2 regions of the Micromonospora sp. WMMA1363 genome follow, and region 2 is predicted to be linked to the other one. Evidence: riboswitches for the same ligand, from Rfam matches in the RefSeq annotation. Region 2 holds a riboswitch; the other holds the start of a gene.
What was found. A riboswitch is a leader RNA that binds a small molecule or an ion and turns the genes downstream of it on or off. The one in region 2 is predicted to bind thiamine pyrophosphate.

Region 1 (7,453 bases), 580 kb from region 2:
ATGCGGCGACGGACGTCCGTGGCGGTCGACGGGCCGGGCCGCCAACGGGCCACCCACGGTAGGTCGGCCGCGGGCGTGATCACACCGTCCTCGAGGGCGGTGTAGCGACCGGCGACGATCCGCTTCGCGGCCGCCACGTCGATCGAATCGGTGTTCTCCCAGAGGGCGGTGAAGAGTGCCTCCACCCGGACCCGCGCCTGCCGGCAGAAGAGGTCGGCCAGCTCGACGTTCTCCGGGCGGGTGTCGCGTTCGGCCGTCGCACGGACGCACACCGCCGACATCGCGAAAAGCTCCGCGCCGATGTCCACCACCCGGCCGAGGAACGCCTGCTTACGCTCCATCTTCCCCTGCCATCGGGACATCGCGTAGAAGGTCGACCGGGCCAGCTTCCGCGAGGAGCGCTCCACCTGGCGCAGGTGACCGGCGAGCGGACCGAACTCGGCGTACGCCCCGGGCGCCTGCCCGCGACCGACCGCGAGGGTCGGCAGCCACTTCGCGTAGAAGGCGCCGGCCCGGGCACCGGCGCGAGCCTTGCGGCCGAGCCCCGCATCCGGGTCGATGATGTCGCCCGCCACGGACAGGTGCGCGTCCACCGCCTCCCGGGCGATCAGCAGATGCATGATCTCGGTAGAACCCTCGAAGATGCGGTTGATCCGCAGATCGCGGAGGAGTTGCTCGACGGCGGCCGGACGCTCACCGCGGGCGGCGAGGGAATCGGCCGTCTCGTACCCGCGCCCGCCCCGGATCTGGATCAGTTCGTCGGCGATCCGCCAGGCCATCTCGCTGGCGTAGAGCTTGACCAACGCAGCCTCGATCCGGATGTCGTTCCGATCGTCGTCGGCGAGCAGGCAGCACAGGTCGAGCATGGTCTCCATGCCGTACGTGGTCGCGGCGATGAACGCCAGCTTCTGGGCAACGGCCTCGTGCTCGCCGAGCGGCCGGCCCCACTGGACCCGCTCGGCCGTCCACTCCCGGGCCACGTTCAGTGCCCACTTGCCGGCGCTGACGCACATCGCGGGCAGCGACAGACGTCCGGTGTTCAGCGTGGTCAGGGCGATCTTCAGGCCCTTGCCCTCACCGCTGATCACGTTCTCCTTCGGCACGAACACGTCGTGGAAACGGGTGACGCTGTTCTCCAGGCCGCGCAGGCCGAGGAAGGCGTTGCGCCGCTCGACGGTGATGCCCTCGGAGTCACCCTCGACGACGAAGGCGGTGATTCCGCCCCGCCGCCCCTCGCCGGCCGGCACCCGGGCCATCACCACCAGCAGAGTGGCCACCGTACCGTTGGTGGCCCAGAGCTTGACGCCGTTGAGCCTGTACCCGGTGCCGTCCGGGGTCGGCTCCGCGGTGGTGGCCAGCCGCGCCGGGTCACTGCCGACGTCCGGCTCGGTGAGGAGGAAGGCGGAGACCTCGCCGGCGGCCAGCCTGGGCAGGAAGCGCTGCTTCTGGTCGGCGGTGCCGAACATCTTCAACGGCTGGGGCACACCGATGGACTGGTGCGCCGAGAGCAGCGCGCCGATCGCGGGACTGACCGAACCGGCCAGCGTCAGGGCGTGGCAGTAGTGCAGATTGCTCAGTCCGAGCCCACCGTACGACCGGTCGATCTTCATGCCGAACGCGCCGATCCGGCCCAGCCCTTGGAACACCTGGTCGGGGATGCTTGCGTCCCGCTCGATGGCTCCACCGTCCACGTCGGAGGCGAGGAAGCCGCGGAGCCGGCCCAGAAACTCGTCGGCTCGTGCGACGTCCTCCGGCGCCGACCGCGGCCAGGGGTTGATGAGGTCGAGCCGGAACCGGCCGAGAAACAGCTCCTTGCCGAAGCTCGGACGATCCCAGGAGGACTCCCGGGCCGCCTCGGCGACCCGGCGCGCCTCCTTCTCCGAGACCTGCCCGGCCTCGCCGGGCAGCGGGCCGGTCCCGCCGGACTCGGTGGACTGCTCGGGGCCGGTGTCTCCCGGCGTGGGGCGGTTGTCCTGCGTCGTGGTCACGGCTGCCTCCTCGAACCTCGGTCCGGATGCGTCGACGTGCTCGACATCTGTCACGCTACCCTCGCGTGTTACCCAGGGGTAGCGTTCCGTAAAGATCGAATTCCATGGACCGGGAGCGTTCGGTCACCGACCAGCGACGGCGGGCCGTCGTCCACGTCGATCGGACGCTGATGCCCCACCGCGCCTACCCTCAGGCGCCGCGGCGGATCCGGCGTCACCCGTTGACCGGGACGTCAGTCGTTGACCGGGACGTCAGTCGTTGATCCGGGCGAGGATCGCCTCGGTCAGCGGCGCGGGCGCCTGATCGGGGATCCAGTGGCTCACCCCGGTCAGTTCGACGAACCGGTAGTCGCCGGCCACCTGCGCGGCGCAGGCTTCGGCAGCGGTCCGGCCGATCGCGACGTCCCGATCGCTCCACACGTACGTGGTCGGCACCGACACCGGGCCGACGGCTGCCAGGTCGCTGCGGGACATGGCCCGGTACCAGTTCAACGCGCCGGTGAGTGCGCCCGGGTCGCGCATCGGCCTGGCGTACCGGGCGACCCGGTCGGCGCCACCGACGCCGGACAGCAACCACCGCAGCCCGGTCGCGTGGAACGCCAGCAACGCCTTCTCCGCCTTGCCGGGCTGCCGGAACAGCAGCATGTAGGCCGAGCGGGCCTTCTGCCGCGGGTCGGTGGCGAGCGCGTGCGCCATCGCCGCGGGATGCGGCACGGAGACCGCGGTCAGCGTCCGCACCCGCTCCGGATGACCGGCCGCCAGGGCCCAGCCGACGACGGCCCCCCAGTCGTGCCCGACCACGTGCGCCGCCTCGACGCCGAGCGCGTCCAGCCCGGCCACCGCGTCGGCGACCAGCTCCGCCAGCCGGTACGCCTCGACCGCCGCCGGCCGGGCGCCAGGCGAGTATCCGCGCTGGTCGAGTGCGTACGCTCGCAACCCGACGGCGTGCAGGGCCGGTACGACGTCGTCCCACTCCCCGCCGTGCTGCGGGAAACCGTGCAGCAGGAGCACGGCCGGACCGTCCGCCGGGCCACCGGAGCGTACGTCGAAGGTGAACCCCCGGGCGTCGAGCCGAATGATCGACATGCCTACCCGCCCCGGTCGATCACTCGTACTGCCGCTTGGGGGCGGGCACCTGCCGCCACGACTCGACGTCGAGGTACGGGATCTCGGCGTCGTTCACCGGGTCGCGCACGACCCGGTCGCTGTAGCGACCGGTCACCTCGACCCAGCTGTCGTCGGCCAGGCCGCTGGGCGCGTTACCGATCATGCCCAGTTTGACCGGACGGCCGTCGGCGGCGCAGCAGGAGAGAACCATGCGCGCGAGGATCGGCTGCCCGTCCGGGCCAGTGGTGATGAAGCCGATGAGCTGGACCCGCCGGTCCCCGATGGACGCACCCTTGTCGAACAGCGCCCGGGAGGCGTAGTCGAGTACGCTCACCCGCGCCGGGTCGCCGTCGGGCAGCGGCGGGTAGTCGGAGGGCTGCTGCTGGCTGGAGAGGGCGGTGCCGGCCTGGCCGGCCGCGTAGGAGCCCAGTGCCGGCGGGGCTACCAGCAACAGACCGAGCACCGGCAGGATGAGCAGCCAGCCCACCCGCGGCTCGTGGTGCCCGTGCCCGTCGTGGTCGGGCCCGTCGTGCGCGCCGCCACCCCCGGTCGGGGCGACGGTGGCGTTGGCGACCCGGCGAGCCGGGCGCAGCTCGTACCAGAGGGTCATGACCGCGACGGCGACCAGCAGCGCCCCGGCGGCGACCAGAAAGGGGCGCAGCCCCTCCTTCACGTAGTTGAGGTAGAGGTCGGTGAGGCTGGCCCGGATCACCGCGCCGCCGAGCAGCAGCAGGACGACGGCCTGCGCCTGGCGGTTCACAACAGCACCGCCCCGACGCCGACGGCGACCGCCACCGCCACCACGAAGGTGGCCGGCGCGAACCGCAGCGCGAACCGCCGGCCGAACACTCCGGCCTGCATCGAGATGAGTTTGAGATCCACCATCGGCCCCACCACCAGGAACACCAGCCGGGACGTGAGCGAGAACTGCGACAGCGAGGCCGCGACGAAGGCGTCCGCCTCGGAGCAGATGGAGAGCAGAACGGCGAGCACCGCCAGCGCCAGCACCGACAGCACCGCGTTGTCGGCGAGGGTCTGCAACCACCGCTCGGGCACCAACACGTTGATGCTGGCGGCGGCCATCGCGCCGAGGACGAGGAAGCCGCCGGCGTGCGTGACGTCGTGCCGGACCGCCGCCCAGAACGCCCGGCCCCGGGAGGCGTCGTCCAGCTCCGGCCGACGCGGTAGCCGGATCCAGTCGGTACGGCCGAGCCGCAGCCAGAGCCAGCCCATCACCATCGCGACGACCAGACTGGCCAGACCTCGGGCGACGACCATCTCCGGGTTGTTCGGGAAGGCGACCGCGGTTGCGGTGAGCACGATCGGATTGATGGCCGGCGCGGCGAGCAGGAACGCCAGGGCGGCGGCCGGGGTGACGCCCCGTCGGATCAGTGACCCGGCGATCGGCACCGATCCGCACTCGCAGCCGGGCAGCACCACGCCGGCCGCGCTGGCCACCGGCACCGCTGCGGCGGGATGCTTCGGCAGCGCCCGGGCCCAGAACGACCGGGGTACGAAAACCGCGATCACCGCGGAGAGCAGCACGCCGAAGACCAGGAACGGCACCGCCTGCACCATGACCGAGACGAAGACCGTGGTCCAGGTCTGCAATCGGGGCGTGGCGAGCGCTCCGGCGAGCGACTCCCGGGCGATGATCAAGAGCACCAGCAGCGCGGCGAGGATCTCGACCGATCCGATCCGGTCCCCCAGCCACCGTCGCGGCCGGTCGCCGGCCGGCGCCGGCCCCGTCGCTGGCGGTGCCTCCGGTACGGCCAGGCCGACCGGTGCGGCGTCGTCGGGTTTCTCCGGTGTCACGTGCCCTTCCCTCTGCCAGGTGGCGGACCGGCGGCCTGAGACTACCGGCCCGCAACAGGGTCCGTCGATGGAATCCACGAGGTGACCCCCCACCCGGGCGCCGGCCTGCCGGAAGATCACTTTGCTGGGTGATCTTCAGGGGTGTTAGCGTCGGCGGGACAACGTCACATCCGACAGGGGAGCGCACGTCGCTGAGAGTGCGGGCACGCCCGCAGACCCTCGAACCTGATCTGGGTAATGCCAGCGCAGGAAGTTCGGTCGACCTCCAGCCGCGCCGCCGTCCGGCCAAGCCGGGCGCGGCGTGCGTCGTCTCCTGGTTCGCGGCAGCAGGACTGGGAGGAACCACCATGAAACCCGCCGACACCCGGTGGCGGACCGTCGACATCGTGGTCGCCTCGGTGATCGCCGTCGCCTTCGGCGTCATCTTCTGGGCCTGGGGCTTCGTCTGGACCGCCACCGAGGGCGCCTTCGCCTTCTTCCCGCCGGCGCAGTCGGTCCTCTACGGCCTCTGGCTGCTCCCCGGCGCACTGGGTGGTCTGGTGATCCGCCGGCCCGGCGCGGCCTTCTACTGCGAGTTCCTGGCCGCGTTCGTCTCGGTCCTGCTCGGCAGCCAGTGGGGCACCATGGCGATCCTCCAGGGGGCGTTCCAGGGCGTGGGTGCCGAGCTGGGCTTCGCCGCCTTCCGGTACCACTCGTTCCGGCTGCCCGCCGCCCTGCTCTCCGGCGCCCTCGCCGGCCTGGCGGCGGCGATCTTCGACCAGATCCGGTACTACGCCGCCCTCGACCTGTGGAACGTGCGACTGCCAATCTTCGTGATCACCGTCCTCAGCGCCACCGTCGTCGCGGGCATCGGCGCCTGGTCCCTGACTCGCGCCCTCGCCGGCACCGGAGCACTGGACCGCTTCCCCGCCGGCCGCGACCGCGCCACCATCTGACCGCCCACACCATTGATCATGAAGTTGACGGCGATCTGGGCCCCCCTCGGCACAGCAGACTTCACGATCAGTGAGGTGGGGTGGGGACTGGGATGGCCATGAGCGCCGTCACGCTGCGAGGGTTCGGGTGGCGGCACGCCGGGCGGCGACGCTGGGCGGTCCGCGGGGTCGACCTGCGGATCGGGCACGGGGAACGGGTGCTCCTGCTGGGTCCGTCGGGGGCGGGCAAGAGCACCCTGCTGGCGGCGCTGGCCGGGCTGCTGCCGGAGGACTCGGGCGAGCAGGAAGGCACCGTCGAGATCGACGGGCTGGACCCGCGCAAAGCCAGGGAGCGGGTCGGCGTCGTCTTCCAGGACCCGGAGAGCCAGTTGGTGATGGCGCGCTCCGGCGACGACGTCGCGTTCGGGCTGGAGAACCGCGGGGTGCCCGCCGACGAGATCTGGCCCCGGGTGGACGAGGCGCTGCGCCGGGTCGGCTTCCCGTACCACCGGGACCGCCCCACGGCCGCGCTCTCCGGCGGCGAGCAGCAGCGCCTCGCGCTGGCCGGGGCACTCGCCCTGCGACCCGGGCTGCTGCTGCTCGACGAGCCCACCGCCAACCTGGACCCGACCGGCGCGAACCTGGTCCGCAGTGCCGTGGCCCAGGCACTCGACCAGGACACCAGCCTGCTTCTCGTCGAGCACCGGGTGGCCGACGCCCTGCCCCTGGTGGACCGGGTGGTCGTCCTGGAACCGGGGGGCGGCGTCCGCGCCGACGGCACGCCGGAGACCGTCTTCGGCGCGCACGGCGACGCCCTCGCCGAGGACGGGGTCTGGGTGCCCGGCCGCCCGGTGCCACCCCGACGGGCCACAACGCCGGCCGGCGACCTACTGCTCACCGCCGAACGGCTCGGCCTGCCGCCCCGGCTCGGCACCGTCGACCTGGCGGTACACGCCGGCGAAGTACTCGCCGTCCGCGGCCCCAACGGCACCGGGAAGTCCACCCTCGCACTCCTGCTGGGCGGGCTGCTCAAGCCGGGCCGGGGACGGGCCACCGCCACCGCGGCGCTGGCCGGCGACGACGCCGCCACTCCCCCGCACCGCTGGCGGGCAGCGGCGCTGGCCCGCCGGATCGGTTCGGTCTTCCAGGACCCGGAGCACCAGTTCGTCACCAGGACGGTGTTCGACGAGCTGGCACTCGGCCCTCGCCGCACCGGCCGGCCCGAGCCCGAGGTCCGCGCCACGGTCGACGGCCTCCTCGACCGGCTGCGGCTGACGTCGTTGGCCGCGGCGAACCCGTACACCCTCTCCGGTGGCGAGGCACGGCGACTGAGCGTGGCGACCGCCCTGGCCACCGCGCCCCGCCTGGTGATCTGCGACGAGCCCACCTTCGGGCAGGACCGGAGGACCTGGCGGGAACTGGTGGACCTCCTCGCCGAACTACGGGACACCGGGCACGCCGTGGCCGCGGTGACGCACGACATGGACTTCGTGGCGGCCCTGGCCGACCGCCAGGTACTCCTGGAACGCCGATGACCCGTCCGACGGCAACACGCGAGGAGAGGTCGTGACCGATCTCGAACCCGTCGCCCGACCAGGCGCGCCCCTGGCCCGGCGGAACCCGGTGGCG
Region 2 (7,453 bases):
GCGCGGCAAGTACAGCACCGCCGCCGGCAGGGCCCAGCTTGCGTACGCGGACGCGCTCGCCGTCTGGGGCGAGGCCGGCGGGTACGACCTCGAGGTGCTCTTCGACACCGTCACCACGATCCTGCTCGACCTGCCGTGGGACGCGGCACGGGACCGGCCTGTCCGGACGCTCTCCGGCGGCCAGCAGAAGCGCTTCGCGCTGGAACTGCTGCTCCGCGGCCCGGACGAGGTGCTGCTCCTGGACGAGCCGGACAACTTCCTCGATGTGCCCGGCAAACGCTGGCTGGAGACGCGGCTGTGCGAGTCGGGCAAGTCGGTGCTCTACGTCTCGCACGACCGGGAGCTGCTGGCACACACCGCCGACCGGGTGGTCGCGGTCGAGGGCGGCGGTGCCTGGGTGCATCCGGGGGGCTTCGCGAGCTGGCACGAGGCAAGGGTCGCCCGCCATGATCGCCTCGACGAGCAGCGCCGCCGGTGGGACGAGGAGCACCAGAAGCTGCGCGAGCTGATGCTGATGTACAAGCAGAAGGCGGCGTACAACTCCGGGATGGCCTCGCGCTACCAGGCCGCCCAGACCCGGCTGCGCAAGTTCGAGGAAGCCGGTCCGCCGCCCGTACCCCCGAAGGAGCAGGACATCCGGATGCGCCTGGCCGGTGGGCGGACCGGCCGGCGCGCGGTGATCTGCGAGCGGCTGGAGCTCGACGGCCTGACCTACCCCTTCGACCTGGAGATCTGGTACGGCGACCGGGTTGCGGTGCTGGGGGCGAACGGGACCGGCAAGTCACACTTCCTGCGGCTGCTCGCCCGGGGCGGCACCGACCCGGACCCGGCGAACGGCCCGGTCGACGGCGTGACGGCGCTCGCGCCGGTCGGGCACGACGGAGCGGCCCGGCTCGGCGCACGCGTCCGCCCGGGGCACTTCTCGCAGACCCACGACCGGCCGGAGCTGACGGACCGGGCGCTGGTCGACATCCTCTGGCGCGGTGACGGGCACCGTGCCGGGATGGACCGGCACGCGGCGATGGCGGCGTTGTCCCGGTACGACCTGTCCGGCCAGGGCGACCAGCGCTTCGGCACCCTTTCCGGCGGACAGCAGGCGCGGTTCCTGGTGCTGCTGCTGGAACTGTCCGGAGCGACCCTGCTGCTGCTCGACGAGCCGACGGACAACCTGGACCTGGCGTCGGCGGAGGCGCTCGAGGCGGGGCTGGCCGCGTTCGACGGCACCGTGGTGGCGGTGACCCACGACCGCTGGTTCACCCGTTCCTTCGACCGGTTCGTGCTGTTTAGGGGCGACGGCGAGGTGGCGGAGACCACCGAACCGGTCTGGGAGGTCGGATGATTCCGGTCACTCGGGCGTGAGGTGCCGCACCATCGGGCCGACATCGCGTGAGCACGGGTGACGGTGACCGGTGGGTGGGCGCCACGGAACCAGCATAGGGTGGATCTCGTGACTGAGATGACATACCGGCGGCTGGGCGACTCCGGGCTCGTGGTGTCCGTGGTCGGCATCGGCTGCAACAACTTCGGCCGCAAACTCGACCTCGGTGGCACCCGCGCCGTGGTCGAGGCCGGGCTCGACGCGGGGATCACCTTCTTCGACACCGCCGACATCTACGGAGAGCCGCAGGGCGCCTCCGAGGAACTGCTCGGCCAGGCGCTCAAGGGGCACCGGGAGGACGTGGTCGTCGCCACCAAGTTCGGCAAGGACATGCACGGGGCGAACGGACCGGACCACAACGCCCGGGGCGCCCGGCGCTACATCGCGCGCGCCGTGGAGGCGTCGCTGCGTCGGCTCGGCACCGACCACATAGACCTGTATCAGATGCACGAGCCGGACCAGGCAACCCCGATCGACGAGACGCTCGCTGCCCTGGACGACCTGGTGACCGCCGGCAAGGTGCGTTACCTGGGCAACTCCAACTTCGCCGGCTGGCAGATCGCCGACGCCGACTGGACCGCCACCTCGCAGGGGCGGACCCGTTTCATCTCCGCGCAGAACCACTACTCCATGTTGGAGCGTGGTGTCGAGGCGGAGGTGATTCCGGCGTGCGAGCGTTTCGGCCTCGGCATGCTGCCGTTCTTCCCGCTGGCTCACGGGCTGCTCACCGGCAAGTACCGGCGCAACGAGGCGCCACCGACCGGCAGTCGACTCGCCACTGGCGGTCGGTACGCGCAGCGGTTCGCCGCCGCCGAGTGGGACACCATCGAGGCGATCGAGGCGTACGCGACCGAGCGGGGGCTCACGATGCTGCAGGTGGCCATCGGCGGCCTCGCCGCCCAGCCCGGGGTGACCTCGGTGATCGCCGGCGCCACCACGCCCGAGCAGGTCCGCGCCAACGCGGCGGCCGGCGTGTGGCAGCCCACCGACGAGGACTTCGCCGCCCTGCGTAAGGTGCTCGACCGGTAGCCGCCGGACCCCACAGGGAGCCTCGTCAACGCCTCCGGTAGCGACGTGGCTCCCTTCTCGACCCTCCGCTGCCGAGTTGTCGCCCCCGTACGTCTTGGCAGCTCCGCAGATCTGTCGTACCGTGACAGGCAAGTGACCCACGGGAGCCCGGTGGACCGGGCTGAGAGGGGGGCTGAGAGCCCCCGACCGTCGAACCTGATCCGGGTAATGCCGGCGCAGGGAGGAGAGTTGCCGTGCTGTCTCTTGGGCGACTGCATCTGATCACCGACACCCGTCGCGGGCAGGACCCACTCGCCGTGCTTCGGGCCGCCCTGCCGGTGGCCCGCACCGAACTGGTCGTCCAGGTACGGGTGACGGACGACGCGACCGACCGACAGGCGTACGACCTGGCCCGCCGGGTTTCGGCGCTGTGCGCGCGGTACGGGGCGACCTGCCTGGTGAACGACCGGTTGCACGTGGCCCTGGCGGTGGGTGCCGACGGCGGGCACGTGGGCGCGCACGACCTGCCGGTCGGGGCGGCCCGGGCGGTGCTCGGCTCCGCAGCCGTCCTGGGCGCCACCGCACGGGACCCGGACTCCGCCGCAGAGTCGGTCGCCGCCGGAGCCAGCTACCTGGGGGTGGGGCCGTACCGCCCCACCACGACGAAGGAGGGGCTGCCGACGGCGATCGGCGTCGACGGCGTCCGGGCGGTGGCCCGGGCGGTGGACGTCCCGGTGGTCGCGATCGGGGGAGTGACCGTGGCGGACGTGCCCGCGTTGCGGGCCGCCGGCGCGTACGGGGTGGCGGTGGTCAGCGCGCTCTCCGGGGCCGCCGACCCCGCCCGCGCCACCGCCCAACTGGTCGGAGCGCTGACGTGTTGACCGGGAGCTCCTTCGCCGCCGGTGGGGTCGCGAAGGGCCCCTTCCTTCCCGACGTGGCGGTGGTGGGGGCGGGGCCCATCGGATTGGCGATCGCGTGGCGGTGCGCGGTGCGGGGGCTGCGGGTGGCCGTGCACGACCCGGCTCCCGGGTCGGGCGCGGCACACGTGGCCGCCGGGATGCTCGCGCCGGTCGCCGAGGCCTACTTCGGCGAACACGAGTTGACCGGGCTGCTCACCGCCTCGGCCGCCCGTTGGCCGGCGTTCGCCGCCGAACTGACCGACGCTGCCGGCGCCGACCTCGGTTACCGAACCGACGGCACCCTGCTGGTCGGGCTCACCGCCGACGACCTGGCCGAGGCCAGCCGGCTCTGGGGGTACCAGCAGGGGCTCGGCCTGCCGGTGACCCCGCTGCGTCCCTCGGAGCTGCGGGACCGCGAACCGGCGTTGGCCCCCCGGGTGCGCGGGGGTGCCCTCGCCGCCACCGATCATCAGGTGGATCCCCGGCGCCTGCTGCCGGCGCTGCGGATAGCCGCCGAGCGGGCCGGTGTGACGCTGGTGCCGGGCGCGGTCCGCCGACTGTCCGACGTGGCAGCCGATGTCACGGTGGTCGCCGCCGGCTGCGGCGCGGCCGCCCTCACCGGGCTGCCAGTCCGCCCGGTGAAGGGCCAGGTGCTCCGGCTCCGCGCGCCCGGCGGCGGAGCGCCGGGCTTCCGGCACGTGATCCGGGGGTACGCGGACGGTGAGCACGTCTACCTCGTCCCCCGGGACAGCGGGGAGGTGGTGGTCGGGGCGACCGTCGAGGAGCGCGCCGACCTGGTGGTGTCCGCCGGCGCGGTGCTGCGCCTGCTCCGCGCGGCCGTCGACCTGATGCCCGAGCTGGTCGAGTACGACCTGGTCGAGACGCTCGCGGGCCGGCGCCCCGGTACGCCGGACAACGCCCCGATCCTCGGGCCACTGCCGGGCCGGCCGGACGTGCTCGCGGCGACCGGACACCACCGGCACGGCATCGTGCTCACCCCGGTCACCGCAGACCTGATCGCCGACCTGATCGTCACCGGTAGGCCGGACCCGCTGCTCGCCCCGTTCACCCCCGACCGCTTCGGGCCGGTCCCGGCGGGGGTGACGTCGGGCAGGCAGCAGCCGACCGCGGAGGAGGAGTCGTGGAACTGACCGTGAACGGCGCCGGGCACACCCTGCCCGGCGGTTCGACCGTCACGGACCTGGTCCGGGCGGTCACCGATCAGGAGCGTGGCCTGGCCGTCGCCGTCAACGGCGAGGTGGTGCCGCGTGGCGGCTGGCCGGCGGCCATGCTGCGCGACGGCGACCGGGTCGAGGTGCTCAGCGCCGCGCAGGGCGGGTGAGCGACGTGGGCTTGGAACTGGGCGGCGTCACGTTCACGTCGCGACTGGTCCTCGGGACGGGCGGGGCGGCCAACCTGCACGTGCTGGAGCGGGCGATCCGGGCGTCCGGCACCGAGTTGGTCACCCTCGCCCTGCGCCGGGTCGACACCACCCCGGCCGGCTCGGGTGGCCTGCTGGACCTGCTCGACCGGTGCGGGGTGCGGCTGCTGCCGAACACGGCCGGCTGCTACACGGCCGGCGAGGCGGTGAAGGTGGCCCACCTGGCGCGGGAGGCGTTCGACACCGACTGGGTGAAGCTTGAGGTGATCGGCGACGAGCGCACGCTGTTGCCCGACGGTGTCGAGCTGCTGCGTGCCGCCGAACAGCTGGTCACCGACGGGTTCACGGTGCTGCCGTACACCTCGGACGATCCGATTCTGGCCCGCCGGCTGGCCGACGCCGGCTGCGCCGCCGTGATGCCGGCGGGGTCGCCGATCGGGTCGGGGCTCGGAGTGTCCAACCCGCACCACATCCGGCTGATCCGGCAGGGTGTGGACATCCCGGTGATCCTGGACGCCGGAATCGGCACCGCGTCCGACGCTGCCCTCGCCATGGAGCTGGGCTGCGACGCGGTGCTGCTGGCCAGCGCGGTGACCCGCGCCGCCGACCCGGTGGCGATGGCGACGGGGATGCGGCACGCGGTCGAGGCGGGGCGGCTGGCGTACCGGGCCGGTCGGATCCCCCGCCGCTTCCACGCCGTCGCCTCCACTCCGGACGAGGGCAGGCCGGATCTGTGAGCGCGTCGTCGGAGGTCGGCATCCGGGACCGTGGCGTGTTCCGGCCACTCCAGGGGCCACGTGTTCGCAGGCTCTCGTCAGGTGCGGGCGCGACGCCGACCGGTACCGTGCTGCTGACCGACCGGCGGGTGGCGCGATCGCCGCTCGTCGACGTCGTCGCCGCCGCGGTACGCGGGGGAGTGCGGTGGGTGGTGCTGCGGGAGAAGGACCTGCCGCGGGCCGAGCGCGTCGCCCTCGCCGCCGACCTGCGCGCGATCCTCGCCGAGCGCAGCGGCACCCTGATCGTCGCCGGACCGGATCCGCTCGACGGTTCCGCCGTGCACCTCCCCGCCGCCGGCCCCTACCCGCCGCCGCGACTCGGCCTGGTCGGCCGCTCCTGCCACGACGGGGCGGAGCTGGCCCGCCTCACCGCCGAGGACTACGTCACCCTCTCACCCGTCTACCCCACCCGGACCAAACCCGGCTATGGCCCGCCCCTGCACCCGGAAGGGCTCGCCGGGCTCATCCGGCTCACCCCGGTTCCGGTCCTGGCCCTCGGCGGCATCGAAACGGCAGCGCAGGTGAGCGCGTGCGTCGAGGCGGGCGCGGCCGGTGTGGCAGTGCTCGGAGCGATCATGCGAGCCGACGACCCGGCCGAGGCGGCCACCACCCTGACAGCCGCCTTCCACCAGGCAACCCGACCTGAGGCGGCGCACCCGGGGCCGCCAGGCCGGCGGCGAACGGCGGCGGTCCCCACGCCCTCGACCGCACCGAAGGAAGCGCTGTGACGCCATCCACGGTCCTCACCATCGCCGGTTCCGACTCCGGCGGCGGCGCCGGCATCCAGGCCGATCTGAAGGTTTTTGCCGCGCTTGGGGCGTACGGCACCAGCGTCATCACGGCCGTCACCGCACAGAACACCCGGGGCGTCGACACCGTCCTGCCGCTGCCGCCACGCACAGTCACCGAGCAGTTGGACAGCGTGCTCGCCGACTTCACCGTCCGGGCGGCCAAGATCGGCATGCTCGGCACCCCGGCGATCGCCGACGCGGTGGCCGCCGCCGCGAAGGGCGGCCGGCTGCCGCACCTCGTCGTCGACCCGGTGCTGGTCGCCACCAGCGGGCACGCGCTGGGAGTGGTTGCCGCGGTGGAACGGCTGCTGCCGTACGCGCGGGTGGCGACGCCGAACCGCGCGGAGGCCGCCGCCATCACCGGTCGTCCGGTGACCACGGTCGAGGAGATGATCTCCGCCGCGGAGGACCTCACCGCGGGTGGTCCGGAGCACGTCGTGGTCACCGGCGGCGACGTGGACACCGACGGCGAGGCGGTCGACGTGCTGCACGGTGGCGGCGTCACCACCCTGCTCCGCGCGCCCCGCGTGCCGACGCGGCACAACCACGGGACCGGATGTTCGTTCTCGGCGGCCGTCGCCGTCCGGCTCGCGTCGGGCGATCCGGTGCCGGCGGCCGTCGCCACCGCGAAAAAGTACGTCACCCGGGCGCTGACCGGCGCCCGGGACTGGGAGTTGGGCGCGGGACGCGGCCCGCTGGACCACTTTGGCTGGTCGGCTTGAACCGACAGGGAGGCTGTTATGCAGACACGTCGCAAGGTCTATGCCGAGGGCTCTCGCCCGGACGTCCGGGTGCCGTTCGCCGAGGTCGACCTCACCGGGGACAACCCGCCGGTGCGGCTCTACGACACATCCGGGCCGGGCTCGGACCCCGAGGTGGGGCTGCTGCCGTTACGCGGCCCATGGATCGCCGAGCGAGGTGACGTGGCGCCCGTCCGGGGCGCCGGCACGCCGCTGGCCGGGGCGGACGGCAAGCGGCCGACACAGCTCGCGTACGCCCGCGCCGGCGCCGTCACGCCGGAGATGGAGTTCGTGGCGATCCGGGAGGGGGTGGCACCGGAGTTCGTCCGGGACGAGATCGCGGCCGGGCGAGCGGTGCTGCCACTGAACGTCAACCACCCCGAGTGCGAGCCGGCGATCATCGGCAAGGCGTTCCTGGTCAAGGTCAACGCCAACATCGGCACCTCGGCGGTCACCTCCTCGATCGCCGAGGAGGTGGAG

Region 1: it holds a riboswitch for thiamine pyrophosphate, as region 2 does, so the genes downstream of both, QTQ03_RS12075 (ECF transporter S component) here and thiE (thiamine phosphate synthase) in region 2, are expected to answer to the same signal.

Annotation. Positions count from the first base shown of each region.
Region 1 covers NZ_JAUALB010000001.1:2,641,361-2,648,813, forward strand. Annotated here, with positions in the region: gene QTQ03_RS12055 (acyl-CoA dehydrogenase family protein) at 1-1,988, opposite strand, end outside; gene QTQ03_RS12060 (alpha/beta fold hydrolase) at 2,241-3,065, opposite strand; gene QTQ03_RS12065 (TIGR03943 family putative permease subunit) at 3,094-3,855, opposite strand; gene QTQ03_RS12070 (permease) at 3,852-4,910, opposite strand; TPP riboswitch at 5,076-5,180, shown strand; gene QTQ03_RS12075 (ECF transporter S component) at 5,258-5,845, shown strand; gene QTQ03_RS12080 (ABC transporter ATP-binding protein) at 5,944-7,359, shown strand; gene QTQ03_RS12085 (energy-coupling factor transporter transmembrane component T family protein) at 7,391-7,453, shown strand, end outside.
Region 2 covers NZ_JAUALB010000001.1:3,222,461-3,229,913, reverse strand. Annotated here, with positions in the region: gene QTQ03_RS14810 (ABC-F family ATP-binding cassette domain-containing protein) at 1-1,339, shown strand, start outside; gene QTQ03_RS14805 (aldo/keto reductase) at 1,439-2,407, shown strand; TPP riboswitch at 2,537-2,646, shown strand; gene thiE (thiamine phosphate synthase) at 2,641-3,267, shown strand; gene thiO (glycine oxidase ThiO) at 3,264-4,436, shown strand; gene thiS (sulfur carrier protein ThiS) at 4,427-4,627, shown strand; gene QTQ03_RS14785 (thiazole synthase) at 4,624-5,403, shown strand; gene QTQ03_RS14780 (thiamine phosphate synthase) at 5,439-6,170, shown strand; gene thiD (bifunctional hydroxymethylpyrimidine kinase/phosphomethylpyrimidine kinase) at 6,167-6,955, shown strand; gene thiC (phosphomethylpyrimidine synthase ThiC) at 6,974-7,453, shown strand, end outside.